DNA from 4 places in the Streptomyces sp. NBC_00158 genome. Region 4 is predicted to be linked to each of the others. Evidence: riboswitches for the same ligand, from Rfam matches in the RefSeq annotation. Region 4 holds a riboswitch; each other region holds the start of a gene.

Region 1 (4,126 bases), 780 kb from region 4:
TCCAGGCCCAGGTCGTGGTCGAGCTTCGCCGCCTGGATCAGCGTCCAGATCTGGGCGCGGATCGCCGGGAGCTTCGACGGGTCCATGGAGCTGATCTGGGCGTACTCGTCCAGGTGCTGCTCCAGGCGCGCGATGTCGCCGTACGACTCCGCGCGGGCCATCGGCGGCACCAGGTGGTCGACGAGGGTCGCGTGCACGCGGCGCTTGGCCTGCGTGCCCTCACCCGGGTCGTTCACCAGGAACGGGTAGACGAGGGGCAGGTCGCCGAGGGCCGCGTCCGGGGCGCAGGACGCCGAGAGGCCCGCGTTCTTGCCCGGCAGCCACTCCAGGTTGCCGTGCTTGCCGAGGTGGATCATCGCGTCGGCGCCGAAGCCGCCGTCCTCGGCCGCCGCCTGGATCCAGCGGTACGCCGCCAGGTAGTGGTGCGAGGGCGGCAGGTCCGGGTCGTGGTAGATCGCGATCGGGTTCTCGCCGAAGCCGCGCGGCGGCTGGATGAGGATGAGCAGGTTCCCGCGGCGCAGGGCCGCGAGGACGATGTCGCCGTCCGGGTTCGAGGAACGGTCCACGAACATGTTGCCCGGGGCCTCGCCCCAGTGCTCCTCGACGCTCTCGCGGAGGTCCGCGGGCAGCTCGGCGAACCAGCGCCGGTAGTCGGCGGCCGGGATGCGGACCGGGTTGCGGGCCAGCTGCTCCTCGGTCAGCCAGTCCTGGTCGTGGCCGCCGGCCTCGATCAGGGCGCGGATCAGCTCGTCGCCGTCGCCGGAGACCAGACCGGGGATCTCCGCCGTGGGGCCGAAGTCGTAGCCCTGCGCGATCAGGGTGCGCAGCAGCTCGACGGCGCTGGCCGGGGTGTCCAGGCCGACGGCGTTGCCGATGCGGGAGTGCTTGGTCGGGTACGCGGACAGGACGAGGGCGATCTTCTTGTCGCGGCGCTCGATGTGGCGCAGGCGGGCGTGGCGCACCGCGATGCCGGCGACGCGGGCGGCCCGCTCGGGGTCGGCCACGTACGCGGGCAGGCCGTCCTCGTCGATCTCCTTGAAGGAGAACGGGACGGTGATCAGACGGCCGTCGAACTCCGGGACGGCGACCTGGGTGGCGGCGTCGAGCGGCGACAGGCCCTCGTCGTTCTCCTCCCAGTTGCCCCGCGAGCCCGTCAGGCAGAGCGCCTGGAGGATCGGCACGCCCAGCCCGGCCAGCGCGCCCGCGTCCCAGGACTCGTCGTCCCCGCCGGCGGAGGCGGTGGCGGGACGGGTGCCGCCTGCGGCCAGCACCGTGGTGACGATCGCGTCGGCGGAGGACAGGGCCTGGAGGAGCTCCGGCTCCGGGGTGCGCAGGGAGGACACGTAGAGGGGGAGCGGCTGCCCGCCCTTGGCCTCGATGGCGTCGCAGAGGGCGTGCACGAAGGAGGTGTTGCCGCTCATCTGGTGCGCGCGGTAGTACAGCACCGCGACCTGCGGGCCGGAGGCCTGCGCGGGGGTCCGCTCCAGGGCGCCCCAGGTGGGGGAGGCGGCGGCGGGCTCGAAGCCGTGGCCGGTGAGGAGCACGGTGTCGGAGAGGAAGCGGGCCAGCTGGTCGAGGTTGGCCGGGCCGCCGTGCGCGAGGTAGCGGTGTGCCTCGGCCGCGATGCCGATCGGGACCGTGGAGGCCTCCATCAGCTGCGCGTCGGGGGCCTGTTCGCCGGTCAGCACGACCACCGGGCGGGTCTGGCCGGCGGCGAGGAGCACGTCGAGGCCCTCCTGCCAGGCGCGGAGCCCGCCGAGGAGGCGTACGACGACCAGCCCGACCCCGTCGAGCATGCCGGGCAGGTCGTCCAGGGGGAGGCGGGAGGGGTTCGCGAACCGGTACGGCACGGGGCCGCCGCCGACGTTCGCGGCGCGGGCGCTGAGCAGATCGGTGTCGGACGTCGACAGCAGCAGGATCATGCGGCGGCAGGCCTTCCTCGGGGTTTCCGCGCCCCGGGCAGTGAGGACGGCGGGAGTTCCTGACTCACCCGGCCGATCGCTCCGCGGGGTTCACAGTGGCGGGACCGCGCCGGAATCGCACCGGGCTTCCTCCCATGTCGCCGTCCTCGGCGATGACGGGCCGAACGGTCCGTCGGAAGGTCATCTTAGGGGGCCTTTCCCCTGGCCGGGAGTGGGGGTGGGCGGGGTGGTGCCGCTGGGGCGGGTGGGGTGTCGCTGCGCGGCTTGCTCCCCGCCCCGCCCTTCGCCCCTTCCCCCGGGGCTCCGCCCCGGACCCGCTCCGGGGCCGCGCTCCGGGCCCGTGCCCCGGGCCCGCGTCGGGCTGTGGCGCCGGGCCCCGTCGGGGCTGCGGCCCGGGTCCGGTCGGGGCGCCGGTGTTCCGGGTGCTGGTAGTGGGGCGGGGGCAGCCGGGCGGGGTGGATCCGCTGGTTGGGGTGGTGACGGACACAGGTCCGGGGTGGGGAATCGTGGGTATGCTCGCGGCCATGCCCCAGCCCCCCTCCGCCGCATCGCGGGACAAACCCGCCATACGCGACCGCGGCGACGCCTGCCCCGGCGCGCTGCGGCTGCATGCCGCCGACGACGGGTACCTGGCGCGCGTCCGGATCCCCGGCGGGCTGCTCACCACCGCCCAGGCCTCCGTGCTCGGGCTCGCCGCGGACCGGTTCGGGGACGGGCACCTGGAACTCACCTCGCGCGGCAACGTCCAGCTGCGCGGCCTCGCCGACGGCTGCGGCGCCGGCCTCGCCGAGCTGCTCGACGGCGCCGGGCTACTGCCCGCGCCCGGACACGAGCGGGTCCGCAACGTCGTGGCCTCCCCGCTGGGCGGGCCCCGCCTCGTGGACCGGGTCCGGGAGCTCGACCGGCTCCTGTGCGGCAGCGCCCGCGCGACGGGCCTGTCCGGACGGTTCCTGTTCGCCCTCGACGACGGGCGCGGGGACGTTGCCGCCCTCGACCCCGACGTGACCCTGCTCGGCGGCGGTGACCGGGTGCTGGTGCGGCTCGGAGCCGCGGCCGGGGCCGTGGAGGTGGCCGCGGCCGACGCGCCCCGGGCGGCCCTGCTGGCCGCCGAGTACTTCCTCGACGCCGCCGACGCGGCCGGGACGCGGGCCTGGCGGGTCGCCGAGCTGCCCGACGGACACGCCCTGGACGGCGGGGAGTTCGCCCGGCGGCTGGCCGCCGCCGGGGTCGGCGCCGAGCGCCTGCCCGAGGTGGCGTGGCCGTACGCGGAACCGGCCCGGCCCGGGGTGCACGGCGACGCGCTGTGCGTGCTGCCCCCGCTCGGCCGGCTCGGCTCCGCCCAGTGGCGGCTGCTGGCCGAGGTCGCCGAAGCCGCCGGCGGAGGGCTGCGCGTCACCCCGTGGCGCAGTGTCGTCCTGCCGGGCGCGGGGACCCCGGGGCCCGTCGACGGCGCCGCCCGGCTGGCGGAGGCCGGACTGGTGACCCGCCCCGGTGAACCCTGGCAGACCGTCACCGCCTGTACGGGAAAGCCCGGTTGCGCCAAGTCCCTCGCGGACGTGCGCGCCGACGCGCGTGCCGTCGTAACGAAGGACGGTGCCGCGGTCGCGCTGCCCGTGCACTGGTCCGGCTGCGCCCGACGGTGCGGGCACCCGCGCGGCACCGCCTGGCTGGACCTCGTCGCCACCCCCGACGGGTACGAACTCGACGGCCGGCCCACCCCCTTCGCAGACCTGGCGGCCGCCCTCACGGCCGCACGCACCACCACAACACCCGCATCGCAGTGAAGAAATGAGCGAGTACACCGTGTTCGAGTACGAGAAGGACGGCGCCGCGATCTACCGCCAGTCCTTTGCCACGATCCGCGCCGAGGCGGACCTCTCCGGGCTGCCCGCCTCGGTCGCCCAGGTCGCGGTGCGCATGATTCACGCCTGTGGCATGACCGACCTCCCCCAGGACCTCGGCTACACCCCCGACGTCGTCCTGCGGGCCCGTGCCGCCCTGCACGCCGGCGCCCCGATCCTGTGCGACGTCCAGATGGTCGCAAGCGGCGTCACCCGCAAGCGGCTGCCCGCCGGCAACGAGGTGGTCTGCACCCTCTCCGACCCGGCCGTGCCCGCCCTCGCCGCGAAGATGGGCACCACGCGCAGCGCCGCCGCCCTTGAGGTCTGGCGCGACCGGGGCCTGCTGGAGAACTCCGTGATCGC
Region 2 (4,126 bases), 1.8 Mb from region 4:
GGCCGATCATGTGCTGCTCGGCCGGCGTCAGCTTCGCGAGGTCGGCGACGTCGGAGTGGAGGTCGACCTCCTCCACCGTCCAGGTGTTCTTGATCGCGTCCCGGTAGCGCTCGTAGAAGTCCGGGTAGCGCATCGGACGGAGCGTGAGCTCGAAGCCCGGGTCGAGGAGGTTCTTCTTCTCGGTGGAGCTCATTACTGGCAGGCCTCGCAGGACTCGGGGTTCTCAAGGGAGCAGGCCAGCGCCTCGGCGTCGAGCGCCTGGGGCAGCTGGGCCGGGGTGGTGGCGGCCGGGACGGCGGCGGCGCCGGACGCGGCGCGGGCGATCTTCGTCGCCGGGCGCGAGCGCAGGTAGTACGTGGTCTTCAGACCCTGCTTCCAGGCGTACGCGTACATCGAGCTGAGCTTGCCGATGGTGGGCGTCTCCAGGAACAGGTTCAGCGACTGGCTCTGGTCCAGGTACGGCGTACGGGCCGCCGCCATGTCGATCAGGCCGCGCTGCGGGATCTCCCACGCCGTGCGGTACAGCTCGCGGATCTCGGCCGGGATCCAGCCGAAGCCCTGGACGGAGCCGGAGGAGTCGCGCAGGGCCTCGCGGGTCTGCGCGTCCCACACGCCGAGCTGCTTGAGGTCCTCGACCAGGTAGCCGTTGACCTGGAGGAACTCGCCACTGAGGGTCTCGCGCTTGAAGAGGTTGGAGACCTGCGGCTCGATGCACTCGTAGACGCCCGCGATCGAGGCGATCGTCGCCGTCGGGGCGATGGCGAGGAGCAGGGAGTTGCGCATGCCGGTCTCCGCGACGCGGGCGCGCAGGGCGTCCCAGCGCTCGGGCCAGTGGCGCTCGGTCTCGTAGTGGTCCGGGTGCAGGACGCCCTGGGCGGTGCGGGTCTCGGCCCAGGCCGGGAGCGGGCCGGAGCGCTCGGCGAGGTCGCAGGAGGCCTCGTACGCGGCCAGCATGATCCGCTCGGCGATCTTCGTGGACAGGGCCTTGGCGGCGGCCGAGTCGAAGGGCAGGCGCAGCTTGAAGAAGACGTCCTGGAGGCCCATCGCGCCCAGGCCCACCGGACGCCACTTGGCGTTGGAGCGGCCGGCCTGCTCGGTCGGGTAGAAGTTGATGTCCACGACGCGGTCGAGGAAGGTCACGGCCGTGCGGACGGTCTCGTCCAGGCGCTCCCAGTCCATGTCGCCGTCGGCGACGAAGGCGCCGAGGTTGACCGAACCGAGGTTGCAGACGGCCGTCTCGGCGTCGTTGGTGACCTCGATGATCTCGGTGCAGAGGTTGGAGGAGTGGACGACGGTGCCGGGCAGCGCGGTCTGGTTCGCGGTCCGGTTGGAGGCGTCCTTGAAGGTCATCCAGCCCTGGCCGGTCTGCGCGAGGGTGCGCATCATGCGGCCGTACAGGTCGCGGGCCGGCATGGTCTTCTTGGCGAGGCCGGCCGCCTCCGCCTTGACGTAGGCGGCGTCGAACTCGTCGCCGTACAGGTCGACCAGCTCGGGGACGTCGGCCGGGGAGAACAGCGACCAGTCGGCGTCGGCGTTCACGCGGCGCATGAACTCGTCCGGGATCCAGTGGGCGAGGTTGAGGTTGTGCGTACGGCGCTGGTCCTCGCCGGTGTTGTCGCGGAGCTCCAGGAACTCCTCGATGTCCGCGTGCCAGGTTTCCAGGTAGACGGCGGCGGCACCCTTGCGGCGGCCGCCCTGGTTCACGGCGGCGACGGAGGCGTCGAGGGTCTTCAGGAACGGCACGATGCCGTTGGAGTGGCCGTTGGTGCCGCGGATCAGCGAACCGCGGGCGCGGATGCGGGAGTACGAGAGGCCGATGCCGCCGGCGTGCTTGGACAGGCGCGCCACCTGGTGGTAGCGGTCGTAGATCGAGTCCAGCTCGTCCAGCGGGGAGTCCAGCAGGTAGCAGGAGGACATCTGCGGGTGGCGGGTGCCGGAGTTGAAGAGCGTGGGGGAGGACGGCAGGTAGTCGAGCCGGCTCATCAAGGTGTAGAGCGAGGCGACTTCCTCGACGGCCTGGACGCTCTGGTCCTCGGCGAGGCCGCAGGCCACGCGCAGCATGAAGTACTGCGGGGTCTCGATCACCTGGCGGGTGATGGGGTGGCGCAGCAGGTAGCGGCTGTGCAGGGTGCGCAGGCCGAAGAAGCCGAAGCGGTCGTCGGCGCCCTCGGCGAGCGCGTGCTCGACCAGCGCGTCCAGGCGGGCGGCGTGGGCGGCGACGAACTCGGCGGTGCGGTCGGCGATCAGGCCCTCGCGGTGGCCGACGGCGACGGACTCGGCGAAGGAGGTCGCGCCCTGGCCGGCGGCCTCGTCGGCCACGGCCAGCGTCAGCAGGCGGGCGGCGAGCCGGGAGTAGGCGGGGTCCTCGGAGATCAGGCCCGCCGCGGCCTCGGTGGCCAGCCCGCGCAGCTCGGCCTCGTCGGCGGTGGCGCTGCGGCCGCGCAGGGCGGCGGCGGCGATCCGGCCGGGGTCGGTGTCGGGGAGGTCGGCGGTCAGCTCGGTGAGAGTACGCAGCAGCGCGGCCCCCGGGCCTTCGGTGGTGTCGCCAGAAACGGACTCGGCGCGCGGTGCGGAAGGCGCGATGGTCACGGCGGGAGCTCTCCCTCGCTCGGCCCGGTCTTCGGCGGATCGGGGCGGGGGGAGGCGCATGCGGGCGCGACGGGATCGCGTACTCACCACATGGCGTCCACCGGCCCAACCGCGAGGCCCGGACGTGTCGGCACCCGGTTCGGTCGATCCGGGCGCACTGTCGGCAGGTCCTCGGACTTTTCATACCGTTGCGGGACAGTTCCGGATTCGCACCGGATTCCCCTGCGGCGACAGCGAGGATGAGCATACATGTGGGGGGCCGCCCGTGCGCGACCCACCACATGTTGTGTCGGCGCGGCTACAGCTCCAGACGGTAGGTCAGCAGTTTCAGCGCCGGGACGGGTGACCAGTCGAGCTCGGGAGTGCGTACGAAGCCCAGTCGCCCGTAGATCCGCTGGGCGCCCAGCATGGCCGGCTGGGTCGACAGCACCAGGGCCGTGACGCCCAGGGCGCGGGCCCGTTCGGCACAGGCGCGTACGAGGGCCTCCCCGACGCCCTTGCCGCGCGCCTCGGGGGCCACCGCGAGCATCCGGAACTCGGCCTCGCGCGGCCCGGCCACGTCCGCGAGCCGGCTGCCGGGTGCGGCGAACGTCACGCCGCCGAGCACCCGGCCGTCCTCCACGGCGACGAGCACCTCCCCGTCGTCGGCCCGCCCGGCGACGTCGCGCAGGACGTTCAGGTAGGTGTCGTCCTCGTTCAGGTCCAGCAGCCCATCCCCGGTGTAGGCGGCTCCGGTGATCTCCCCGAGCCGCCCGTACTCGTCTTCCCTCGCCGTTCTGATCTCGAAGTCCATGCCGCCGAGTGTGCCGGACGGGTGTCGGTGGTCGGCGCTATCGTCGGAGACGGCACCGTCGAGGAAGGCGGTCGAGGAAGGCGAGCGAGGCATGACCCTCATGACTGACCGTCCCCACATGACGACCGAGGACTTCGAAGCCGTGGCGCGCATAGCGGCCCGCGAGCGGGTGGGGACACGGCTGGAATTCATCGACGGGGTCATCAGGAGCAAGGCCATGCCGGACGCGGACCACGGGCGGATCGTCCAGTGGCTCACCCGGATCTGCCTGCAGTACCGGCCGGAGCTCTGGATGCATCCGGGGCAGGGGATCAAGGTGGAACCGTACCGACAGGGCCGCGCCATTCCGGATGGAGTCCTGGCACACGAGGACGCGTTCGTCGGCCAGGGCGACTGGGCCGAACCCGAGCCGGTCCTCATGGCTGTCGAGGTGACCTCGTGGGACGCCGACACCCGTCGGCGGGATCACGTCGAGACGCCCCGCGCCTATGCGGAGACGGGAATCCCCGTGTACCTGCTGATCGACCGGGCCAAGTGTGAGGTCTCCGTCTACAGCCAGCCCGTCGGCCGCGAGTACAAGAGCATCCACATCGTGCCGTACGGCACGGAGATCGCCCTCCCCGAGCCCGTCGGCATCACTCTCCAGACCGATGTCCTCAAGGACTGGGTGCGCTGACTCGGAGCACGTGAAGGGCCCCGCCGGAAGCGCCGGCGGGGCCCTCCTGGCCGTTCAGCAGCAGCGGA
Region 3 (4,126 bases), 1.5 Mb from region 4:
GGCCCGGCGCCTCGGGACCTTCGGCCCGGCGGCGCGGCCCCGGGCCGGGGATAGCGTGCCGGGAGGGGCGCGGGAAGACCCCACGCGCGACGAGAGGCAGCCGCCGATGGCCACCATCACCGAACAGAGACTCCTGCCGCTGAGGCTGGAAGCCGCCCCCCTGTCCGTGCCGCTGACCGGCCGGTTCGTCTACCGCACGGACCGCCCGTACGAGGTGGCCGTCGACTTCCGGGGCGCCGGGACGCACCTCGCCCGGTGGGTGTTCTCGCGGGAGCTGCTGCTCGACGGGCAGACCGCCGCCACCGGCGAGGGCGACATACAGGTGTGGCCGCGCTGGAGCGGCTCGGAGCCGCGCGTCCTGCTCGGCTTCAGCAACGGCGAACAGAGCTGCGTGGTCTCCGCCCGCGCCAAGGACGTGCGCGAGCTGTGCCGGCGGATGACGGAGCTGGTGCCGCGCGGGCAGGAGCGGCGCCACTACGACCTGGACGCGGAGCTGAGCGCGCTGCTCACGTTCTGACGCGGGGCGGGGTCCCGTGGAACCGGTCGCGGCCCGGCGCTGTCTTATGAGATGACAGGCAAGTCCCCGTCTCACGGAACCGGGGAGACATCATGCGTCACCCGCACCGCCGCCGGATCGTGGCCATCGCCACGGGTGCCCTGCTCACCGCCGGGCTCGCGCTCTCCGCGTCGCCGGCCTCCGCAGCCACCACGACCACCCGCACCCAGACGCCGCTCGTCGTCAATGCCCGCTGGGGCGGGCACTGCACGTACGACCGGCTCGTGATCGACCTCCAGGGCTACGTGCCCCCGGTCACCGTCACTCCCGTGTCCGAGCTCGTCTACGACGGGTCGGGACAGCCCGTCCCGCTGGCCGGGAAGTACTTCCTGGAGATCCGCCTGCACCCGGCCGCCGGGCACAACGACGCCGGGCAGAACGTCTACCAGGGGCCCCGGCTCCAGAAGATCTACCTCAGCAAGCTCAAGGGCATGGCCATGACCGGCGACTACGAGGGGTACGTGACCTTCGGCGCCGCCTTCGACACCCAGCCGACCTGGAAGACCTCCGTCCTGCACTCGCCCGAGCGGCTCGTGGTGGACTTCCCGCACCCCAACACCTGCTGACCCGATGACGGCCCCGGAGCCGCCCGGCTAGCGGTGCTCGGGGTTGGGGAAGTCGAAACGGCAGCCGGCGTCCCAGAGGGAGCGCTGGTTGCCGTGGGCCGGCATGCCCCCGGCGCGCTTGAGGAGCGCCGCCAGGTGCATCAGGTTCCACGACATGAACGTGGTGTTCCGGTTGGTGAAGTCGTTCTCGGGACCGCCCGAGCCCGGGTCCAGGTAGGAGGGGCCGGGGCCGGCCTCGCCGATCCAGCCCGCGTCGGCCTGGGGCGGGATCGCGTAGCCGAGGTGCTGGAGGCTGTAGAGGACGTTCATCGCGCAGTGCTTGACGCCGTCCTCGTTGCCCGTGATCAGCGCTCCGCCGACGCGCCCGTAGTAGGCGTACTGGCCCTGCTCGTTCAGCAGGGAGGAGCAGGCGTAGAGCCGCTCGATGACCCGCTTCATGACGGAGCTGTTGTCCCCGAGCCAGATCGGGCCGCACAGCACCAGGATGTCGGCGTCCATGATCTGGCTGTAGAGGACCGGCCACTGGTCGCTCTCCCAGCCGTGGTCGGTCATGTCCGGCCAGACGCCGGTGGCGATGTCGTGGTCGACGGCGCGGATCAGCGAGGTGCGGGCGCCGGCCGATTCCATGACGGCCCGGCTCCGCGCGATCAGTCCCTCCGTGTTGCTGGTCTCGGGCGAGCGTTTGAGGGTGCAGTTGACGTAGACGGCGGAGAGGTCCTCGTACCGGGGGCTGTCGTCGGCGGCCATGTCCTCCACCGTGCCGGGCGCCGCGCGGGCCGGCCAGCGGGCCTGGCCCGTCCGGGTGCGCGGCGGGGCGGGTGGCGGGGCGGGCGCCGGGTGGCCGGATCGGTCCGGGTTGTGACGGTCCGTGCGGGCGACTAGGGTCGTCTGGCCTTGGTGTTCGGGAAACCGGTGGAAAACCGGTGCGGCCCTCGCCACTGTGATCGGGAAGTCCGGCTCCACCCTCCCCCAGACTCCGTCCGGGAGGTGCCCCCACCGCGGGAAGCCACTGGGCCCGCGTGGGAGACCGCACGGGCCCGGGAAGGCGGAGCCAGGGCATCAGCACCCGTGAGCCAGGAGACCGGCCGGGGCGCGTCGTCCATCCACGAGGTGCTGGAGAGGTCTCCCAACCCATGCATATAGCCGAGGGGTTCCTGCCCCCATGGCACGCGGTCGCCTGGGGCGCCGCGTCCGCCCCCTTCGTCGTCCACGGCGTCCGCGCGCTGACCCGCGAGGTCAGGTCGAACCCGGAGAGCACGCTGCTGCTCGGGGCGTCCGGGGCGTTCACGTTCGTGCTGTCCGCCCTGAAGATCCCTTCCGTGACGGGCAGTTGTTCGCACCCGACGGGAACGGGGCTCGGCGCCATCCTCTTCCGGCCGCCGATCATGGCGGTGCTCGGCACGATCACCCTGCTCTTCCAGGCGCTGCTGCTGGCCCACGGCGGGCTGACCACGCTGGGCGCCAACGTCTTCTCGATGGCCATCGCCGGACCCTGGGCCGGCTACGGCGTCTACCGGCTGCTGCGGAAGTCCGGCGCGCCGCTGATGGTGACCGTGTTCTTCGGCGCGTTCTTCGCCGACCTGGTCACCTACTGCGTCACCTCCGTCCAGCTGGCGCTGGCCTTCCCCGACCCGGCGAGCGGCTTCCTCGGCTCCCTGGAGAAGTTCGCGGGCATCTTCGCCCTCACCCAGATCCCGCTCGCGATCAGCGAGGGCCTGCTGACGGTGCTCGTGATGCGGCTGCTGATGCAGTCCAGCAAGTCGGACCTGGTCCGGCTCGGGGTCGCGAAGCTGACCGGCGGCAAGCAGGCGGAGCCGGAGGCGGCCCTCTGATGAGCAGGAACGCGAAGATCAACTCCCTGCTGCTGCTCCTGGTGGCGGCCCTGGCCGTGATCCCGCTCGCGCTGGGCCTCGGCGACGGCAAGGAGGAGCCGTTCGCCGGCGCCGACGCGCAGGCCGAGGCGGCCATCACCGAGCTGAAGCCGGACTACGAGCCCTGGTTCTCCCCGCTGTACGAGCCCCCCTCGGGCGAGGTCGAGTCCGCGCTGTTCGCCCTCCAGGCGGCCCTCGGGGCGGGCGTGCTCGCCTACTACTTCGGCATCCGCAAGGGCCGCCGCCAGGGCGCGGCGCAGGCCCTCGCCCAGGCTGCGGCCCCCGAGGCCGCGGCCGCGGAGGCCGGGCCGGACCGCCCGGCCCGGGAGTCGTAGGCGGTGCTGCCGATCGACGTGGCGGCCCACTCCAGCCGCTGGCGGGGCCGCCACCCCCTGGAGAAGGCCCTGCTGGGTCTCGGGCTCACCGTCACCGCGGTGTGCCTGCCGCCCTGGCCGGGCGGGCCGCTGGTGGCCGCCGCGACCCTCGCCGTGCTGCTCGGGCCGGCCGGGGTCGCCGGGCGGCAGCTGTGGCGGGCCTTCCGGGTCCCGCTGGGCTTCTGCGTGACCGGGGCGCTGCCGCTGCTGGTGTCGGTGGGCGGCCCGGACGGGTTCCTCGCCCCGGCCCCGGACGGCCCCCGGCACGCGGTGGAGCTGCTGCTGCGCACCTCGGCGGCCTCGCTCGGGGTGCTGCTGTTCGCCTTCACGACACCGGTCTCGGACGTGCTGCCGCGGCTGGTGCGGGCCGGGGTGCCGGCGCCGGTGGTGGACGTGGCCCTGGTGATGTACCGGATCGGCTTCCTGCTGCTGGACTCGATGGCGCAGGTCCGGCGCGCCCAGGCGGCCCGGCTCGGACAGACGGGCCGGGCGGCGGTGTGGCGTTCGCTGGCCGGGCTCGCGGCGACCTCGTTCGTCCGGGCCTTCGACCGTGCGGCCCGGCTCCAGGAGGGGCTGGCGGGGCGCGGATACGACGGCGCGCTGCGGGTGCTCGTGCCCGAAGCGACGCTGTCCTGGCGGTTCCTGACGGGGTCCGCCGCCCTGCTGACCGCCCTGGTCGCGGGGACCCTCGTACTGAAGGAGCTGTGGCTGTGACCCCGTTGGTGGAGCTGGTGGGCGCGGGGTACGCGTACGAGGACG
Region 4 (4,126 bases):
AGCAGGGTGTGCCCGTCCACCTCGTAACGCACGGCCTCTACGGCAAGTTCCGCCGGTCCTCGCGTCATCCCGCCACCCCCTCGGTGCGGCTGGTCCTGCGCAGCATCCACAGGAAGAACGGTCCGCCCACCAGCGCGGTGACCACCCCGACCGGAACCTCCTCGGGGGCCGCCGCGGTACGGGCGACCAGGTCGGCGAGGACCAGGAACACGGCCCCGGCGAGCGCGGCCACGGGCAGCAGCGCCCGGTGGCCGGCGCCGACGGCCATCCGGGCGGCGTGCGGGACCATCAGGCCGACGAAGCCGATGGCCCCGCTGTAGGCGACGAGCACCCCGATGACCAGGGACGAGAGCACGAACACGGCGGCGCGGAAGCGGCCGGTGTCCAGGCCGAGGGTCTGCGCTCCCTCCTCCCCCGCGAGCAGCAGGTCCAGCGGCCGGGCCAGGGCGGTGAGCAGGCCGGTGCCGGCGAGCAGCGCGGCGGCGGGCAGGGCGAGTTCGTCCCAGCGGGCCCCTCCGAGGCCGCCCAGTGTCCAGAACAGCGCCAGGCGGAGCTGGTCCGGTTTGGCGGACAGGACGAGGACCAGGCTGGTCAGCGCGGACAGCACGTACTGCACGGCGACCCCGGCCAGGATCAGCCGGCCGGTGGTCATGGTGCCGCCGCGCCGGGCCATGGCGTAGACGGCGACGAGCGCTGCCATGGACCCGGCGAAGGCCGCGCCCGGCAGTCCGAGTCCGCCGGCGGCTCCGGCGGCACCCGCGCCGGACACGATGACCAGCACCGCCCCGGCCGAGGCCCCGGAGGAGGCCCCGAGCAGGAAGGGGTCGGCGAGCGGGTTGCGCACGAGGGCCTGGAGCACGGTGCCGGCCACCGCCAGCCCGGCTCCGACGACGGCCCCGAGCAGGACCCGGGGCATCCGCACGTCCCACACGATGGAGGCGAAGGCCCCGCGCGTTCCGGGTCCGCCGAGGACGATGTCGACGACCTGCCCGGGCGGGATGCGTACGGGCCCCAGGGCCAGGCCCGCCACCATCGAGGCGGCGAGCGCGGCGGCGAGCAGCACCGGCGTCAGCGCGCGCCTCACGGGGCGTCGGGGTGCAGCTGGCCGCCCAGGGACTCGACGGCGTCGGCGACGCGTACGCCGAGCACGGCGGAGGACAGCGGCAGCACGGCGAACCGGCGGTTCTTCACGGCGGGAACCCCGGCGAGCGCCGGGTCGTTCAACAGGCGCTGCTTCTTGGCCTCGACGGTGGTGCCGCCGTAGTCGTAGATGAGGACGACCTCGGGCGCGCGCTCGATGACCTTCTCCCAGGGCACGTCGCCGAAGGTGTCCTTGAGGTCGGCGAACACGTTCGTGCCGCCCGCGAGGGAGACGATCTCGTTGCCGATGCCGCTGCCGCCCGAGGTGAAGGCGGAGGCCTCGCCGGAGTCGTAGACGAAGACGGACGGCCGGGCCCGGTCCTTGACCCGTGCGGTGACGGCGTCCACGCGCCGCTGCTCCTCCCGGACGAGGGCCTCGCCGCGCTCGGGGACGCCGAAGGTGCGGGCGACCTCGTTGATCTCGGTCTTCAGCTGTGCGAGCCCGACGGGGCCCTCGGTGCAGTACTCGACGCTCAGCCGGGTGCCGATGCCGGCCTTGGCCAGCCCTTCGCGGTCACGGCCCTGGCTCTTGTCGAAGGCGCTGGCGTAACCCCCGTACACGAAGTCGGGGTTCGCTCCCAGCAGCACCTCCTTGGAGGGGTACTCCTTGGCCAGCACCTTGATCTTGTCGTAGGCGGGCCGGTAGGCGGGCAGCACGGAGTCGTCGAGGTAGGCGGTGCCTGCCATCCGGTCCTGGAGCCCGAGGGCCAGCATGATCTCGGTGGCGTGCTGGTTCATGGTGACGGCGCGCTCGGGCGGCGCCTGGTAGGTGCTGCTGACACCGCAGTTGGTGACGGTGTACGGGAACCCGGGCGCGGGCTGCGCCCCGGCTCCGGGCCCCTCGGCCCCGGACGGCCCGCCGCAGGCGGCGAGCGGCAGGACAAGGGCTATGGGCAGGAAGGAGCGCACGGCGGCGCGGACACGCGACATGGTGAGGCCTCTCCGGGGGATCCTCGTCCCCGGTCGAAGTGAAGAGGCGGTGCGTCAGTGTCTGACTCCCGGCCCCCACGCGCACGCGGCGGCCGGTCACAGTGGCGGGACCGCACCGGATTCACACCGGTTTCCTGTCCTGCACCGCCGGGACAACCCGGCCAAGTCTGCCAGATCCGATCTTCACACCCGGAAGGGGCGGCGGGTCCGGGCGGATGCCCTGTCAGGCGGTCAGCGTGGGCATCGCCGGGATCCGCCGCGCGAGCCATCCGCCCGGCTCGGCGGTGAAGTGCTCCGCGCCTCCGGTCTCCCACCAGGAGCGGACGGCCGTGGTCCGTACGGTCTGGCCGGACCGCTTGTCCGTGTACTCGAGTTCCCGTTCTCCGGTCGCCCGCACGGCCACCTGGCCCCGCTTGCAGGCGGCCGGGTAGTCGTTCCAGTTCACCCCTGCCTCGGACCACAGCAGTTCCTGCATCGCTCCGGTCGACACGCGCTGGAGCCGCTTGTGGGAGAAGTGCGCCTGGGCCGCCATGGAGATCGAGTTCCGGACCGCGTCGCGCTGCCGCCACACGAAGTAGTTGGCGACCTCGACGGGGTCGGACATGGTGAACGTCCGCGCGTCGAAGAGGGCCCGCCCCCCGGGCCGGCGCTCGTTGAGGACCGCCGTGGCCAGCGAGGCCGACACCGACAGCTGCTTGGCGACGACGCCACCGAACCAGGGCTCGGAGCTCTGGCTGGTGAAGTCGGTGAGCAGCAGGCTGATCTCGTCGGACTGGTGGTAGGCGAAGGCCGTCCCGCTCACCTCGGCGCAGAGCGCCTCGGTGACGGCGGCCATGTCCTCGACGAAGCCCATGTCGAAGGGCCTGTCCGCGTGGCGCAGGTAGGTGTGGAAGGCGCGGCCGTCGAGGCGCAGGATCGTATAGGTGCGCCGGGGCAGGACGGCCCGGTGCGCGGCCTCGTACCGCTTCATGCGGTCGCCAAGTGCGGTCGTGTCGCTCATGCCACAGGGTACCGGGAGCCCCTCGGCCCCCGCCCCGCAATAACGACCCTCGCTACTCGCCCCTCTTCCACGGCCGGTCTCCCGGCCGCAGCAGCGTCTCCGGCGGCTGACCGCCGGCCCGTCTCTGCCCCGCCGTGGACACGCCGACGAACAGGACCATGAGGAATCCCACGACCGACAGCGGCCAGAGGGTGAAGAACCCCACGATGAACAGCAGCAGGCCCACAGCCAGCAGGCCACGCCCCCAGTCCGGGCCCTGTTGCTCCGCCACGTCGGCTCCCTTCGTCGAGAGCGCCCACGGTACGCGCGCGAAGGGGCCCGCGATGGCCGGCTGGAACAAGACCATACGAAGGAGAGCTCTCCCGGAACCGTTCCACGGGGAAACGAACACTCGAATTGCGCCCGGAGGGACCCCGAATCGCTTCGATCCCTTGCACCGATGAGGCCCATCACTCACGTTCAGGCGTTCATGCGGGGCCTTCCCATTAGGTGCCTCAGGCTGCCGTTGCAGAGGAGACGAGCACCAGCTATCCCGAATCGGCGTAAGGCCCATACAGCTCTGGGTTCTTCCGCCGCTTCGCGTTCCAGATGGCCTTCTCATCCTGCTGGACATCCCTCCCGGCACACATCAGAGCGAAGGTTACACTGTCGAAAGTGACGTACGAGGTGACCACGCTGGGCGAGGTGTCGTCCTTCCCGGTGCTGCGGACGGTGTGGCTGGAGCAGCGTGACCGGAGCACCTCGTGAGCAAGAAGGGTTCCTTCAACCACCCCGCCGCCCTCGCCACTGCTCTCGACCAGGGCGCCTGCGCTTCTGGTCGTCCGGGCCCGTGGGTGATCACCGGCCAGTACCGGGCGTCGTGGCGTTCGGAGGTCCATGGCGGTGGGCCGGTGTAGGTCGCGGAGGTCGGCACCAGCGCCCCGCAGGCTCGGCGGCTGGAGTACGGCTTCGTCGGTACGGACTCGCTCGGCCGCCGGCACGCTCAGCCGTCGGCGAGCGTGCTTTGTCCATGCATCACGACGCCGGGCGTCACCGAGTGGGACGCGCTCGGCCTGT

What was found. Region 4 has a riboswitch for cobalamin ahead of OG553_RS02270 (ABC transporter substrate-binding protein). Riboswitches for the same ligand answer to the same signal wherever they lie in the genome.
Region 1: it holds a riboswitch for cobalamin, as region 4 does, so the genes downstream of both, cobN (cobaltochelatase subunit CobN) here and OG553_RS02270 (ABC transporter substrate-binding protein) in region 4, are expected to answer to the same signal.
Region 2: it holds a riboswitch for cobalamin, as region 4 does, so the genes downstream of both, OG553_RS10180 (ribonucleoside-diphosphate reductase subunit alpha) here and OG553_RS02270 (ABC transporter substrate-binding protein) in region 4, are expected to answer to the same signal.
Region 3: it holds a riboswitch for cobalamin, as region 4 does, so the genes downstream of both, OG553_RS09120 (energy-coupling factor ABC transporter permease) here and OG553_RS02270 (ABC transporter substrate-binding protein) in region 4, are expected to answer to the same signal.

What each region holds. Positions count from the first base shown of each region.
Region 1 covers NZ_CP108161.1:1,294,034-1,298,159, reverse strand. The annotation lists gene cobN (cobaltochelatase subunit CobN) at 1-1,922, opposite strand, end outside; cobalamin riboswitch at 1,953-2,111, opposite strand; gene OG553_RS05875 (cobalamin biosynthesis protein CobG) at 2,435-3,706, shown strand; gene OG553_RS05870 (precorrin-8X methylmutase) at 3,711-4,126, shown strand, end outside.
Region 2 covers NZ_CP108161.1:2,300,460-2,304,585, reverse strand. The annotation lists gene OG553_RS10185 (ribonucleotide-diphosphate reductase subunit beta) at 1-193, opposite strand, end outside; gene OG553_RS10180 (ribonucleoside-diphosphate reductase subunit alpha) at 193-2,589, opposite strand; cobalamin riboswitch at 2,734-2,868, opposite strand; gene OG553_RS10175 (GNAT family N-acetyltransferase) at 2,888-3,382, opposite strand; gene OG553_RS10170 (Uma2 family endonuclease) at 3,474-4,058, shown strand; gene OG553_RS10165 (CstA-like transporter-associated (seleno)protein) at 4,113-4,126, opposite strand, start outside.
Region 3 covers NZ_CP108161.1:2,061,508-2,065,633, forward strand. The annotation lists gene OG553_RS09105 (SsgA family sporulation/cell division regulator) at 107-517, shown strand; gene OG553_RS09110 (hypothetical protein) at 610-1,122, shown strand; gene OG553_RS09115 (flavodoxin family protein) at 1,150-1,869, opposite strand; cobalamin riboswitch at 2,001-2,227, shown strand; gene OG553_RS09120 (energy-coupling factor ABC transporter permease) at 2,256-2,954, shown strand; gene OG553_RS09125 (energy-coupling factor ABC transporter substrate-binding protein) at 2,954-3,328, shown strand; gene cbiQ (cobalt ECF transporter T component CbiQ) at 3,332-4,081, shown strand; gene OG553_RS09135 (ATP-binding cassette domain-containing protein) at 4,072-4,126, shown strand, end outside.
Region 4 covers NZ_CP108161.1:516,315-520,440, forward strand. The annotation lists gene OG553_RS02260 (ABC transporter ATP-binding protein) at 1-68, opposite strand, end outside; gene OG553_RS02265 (FecCD family ABC transporter permease) at 65-1,084, opposite strand; gene OG553_RS02270 (ABC transporter substrate-binding protein) at 1,081-2,070, opposite strand; cobalamin riboswitch at 2,106-2,245, opposite strand; gene OG553_RS02275 (tRNA(His) guanylyltransferase Thg1 family protein) at 2,294-3,070, opposite strand; gene OG553_RS02280 (hypothetical protein) at 3,123-3,341, opposite strand; gene OG553_RS02285 (hypothetical protein) at 3,814-3,966, shown strand.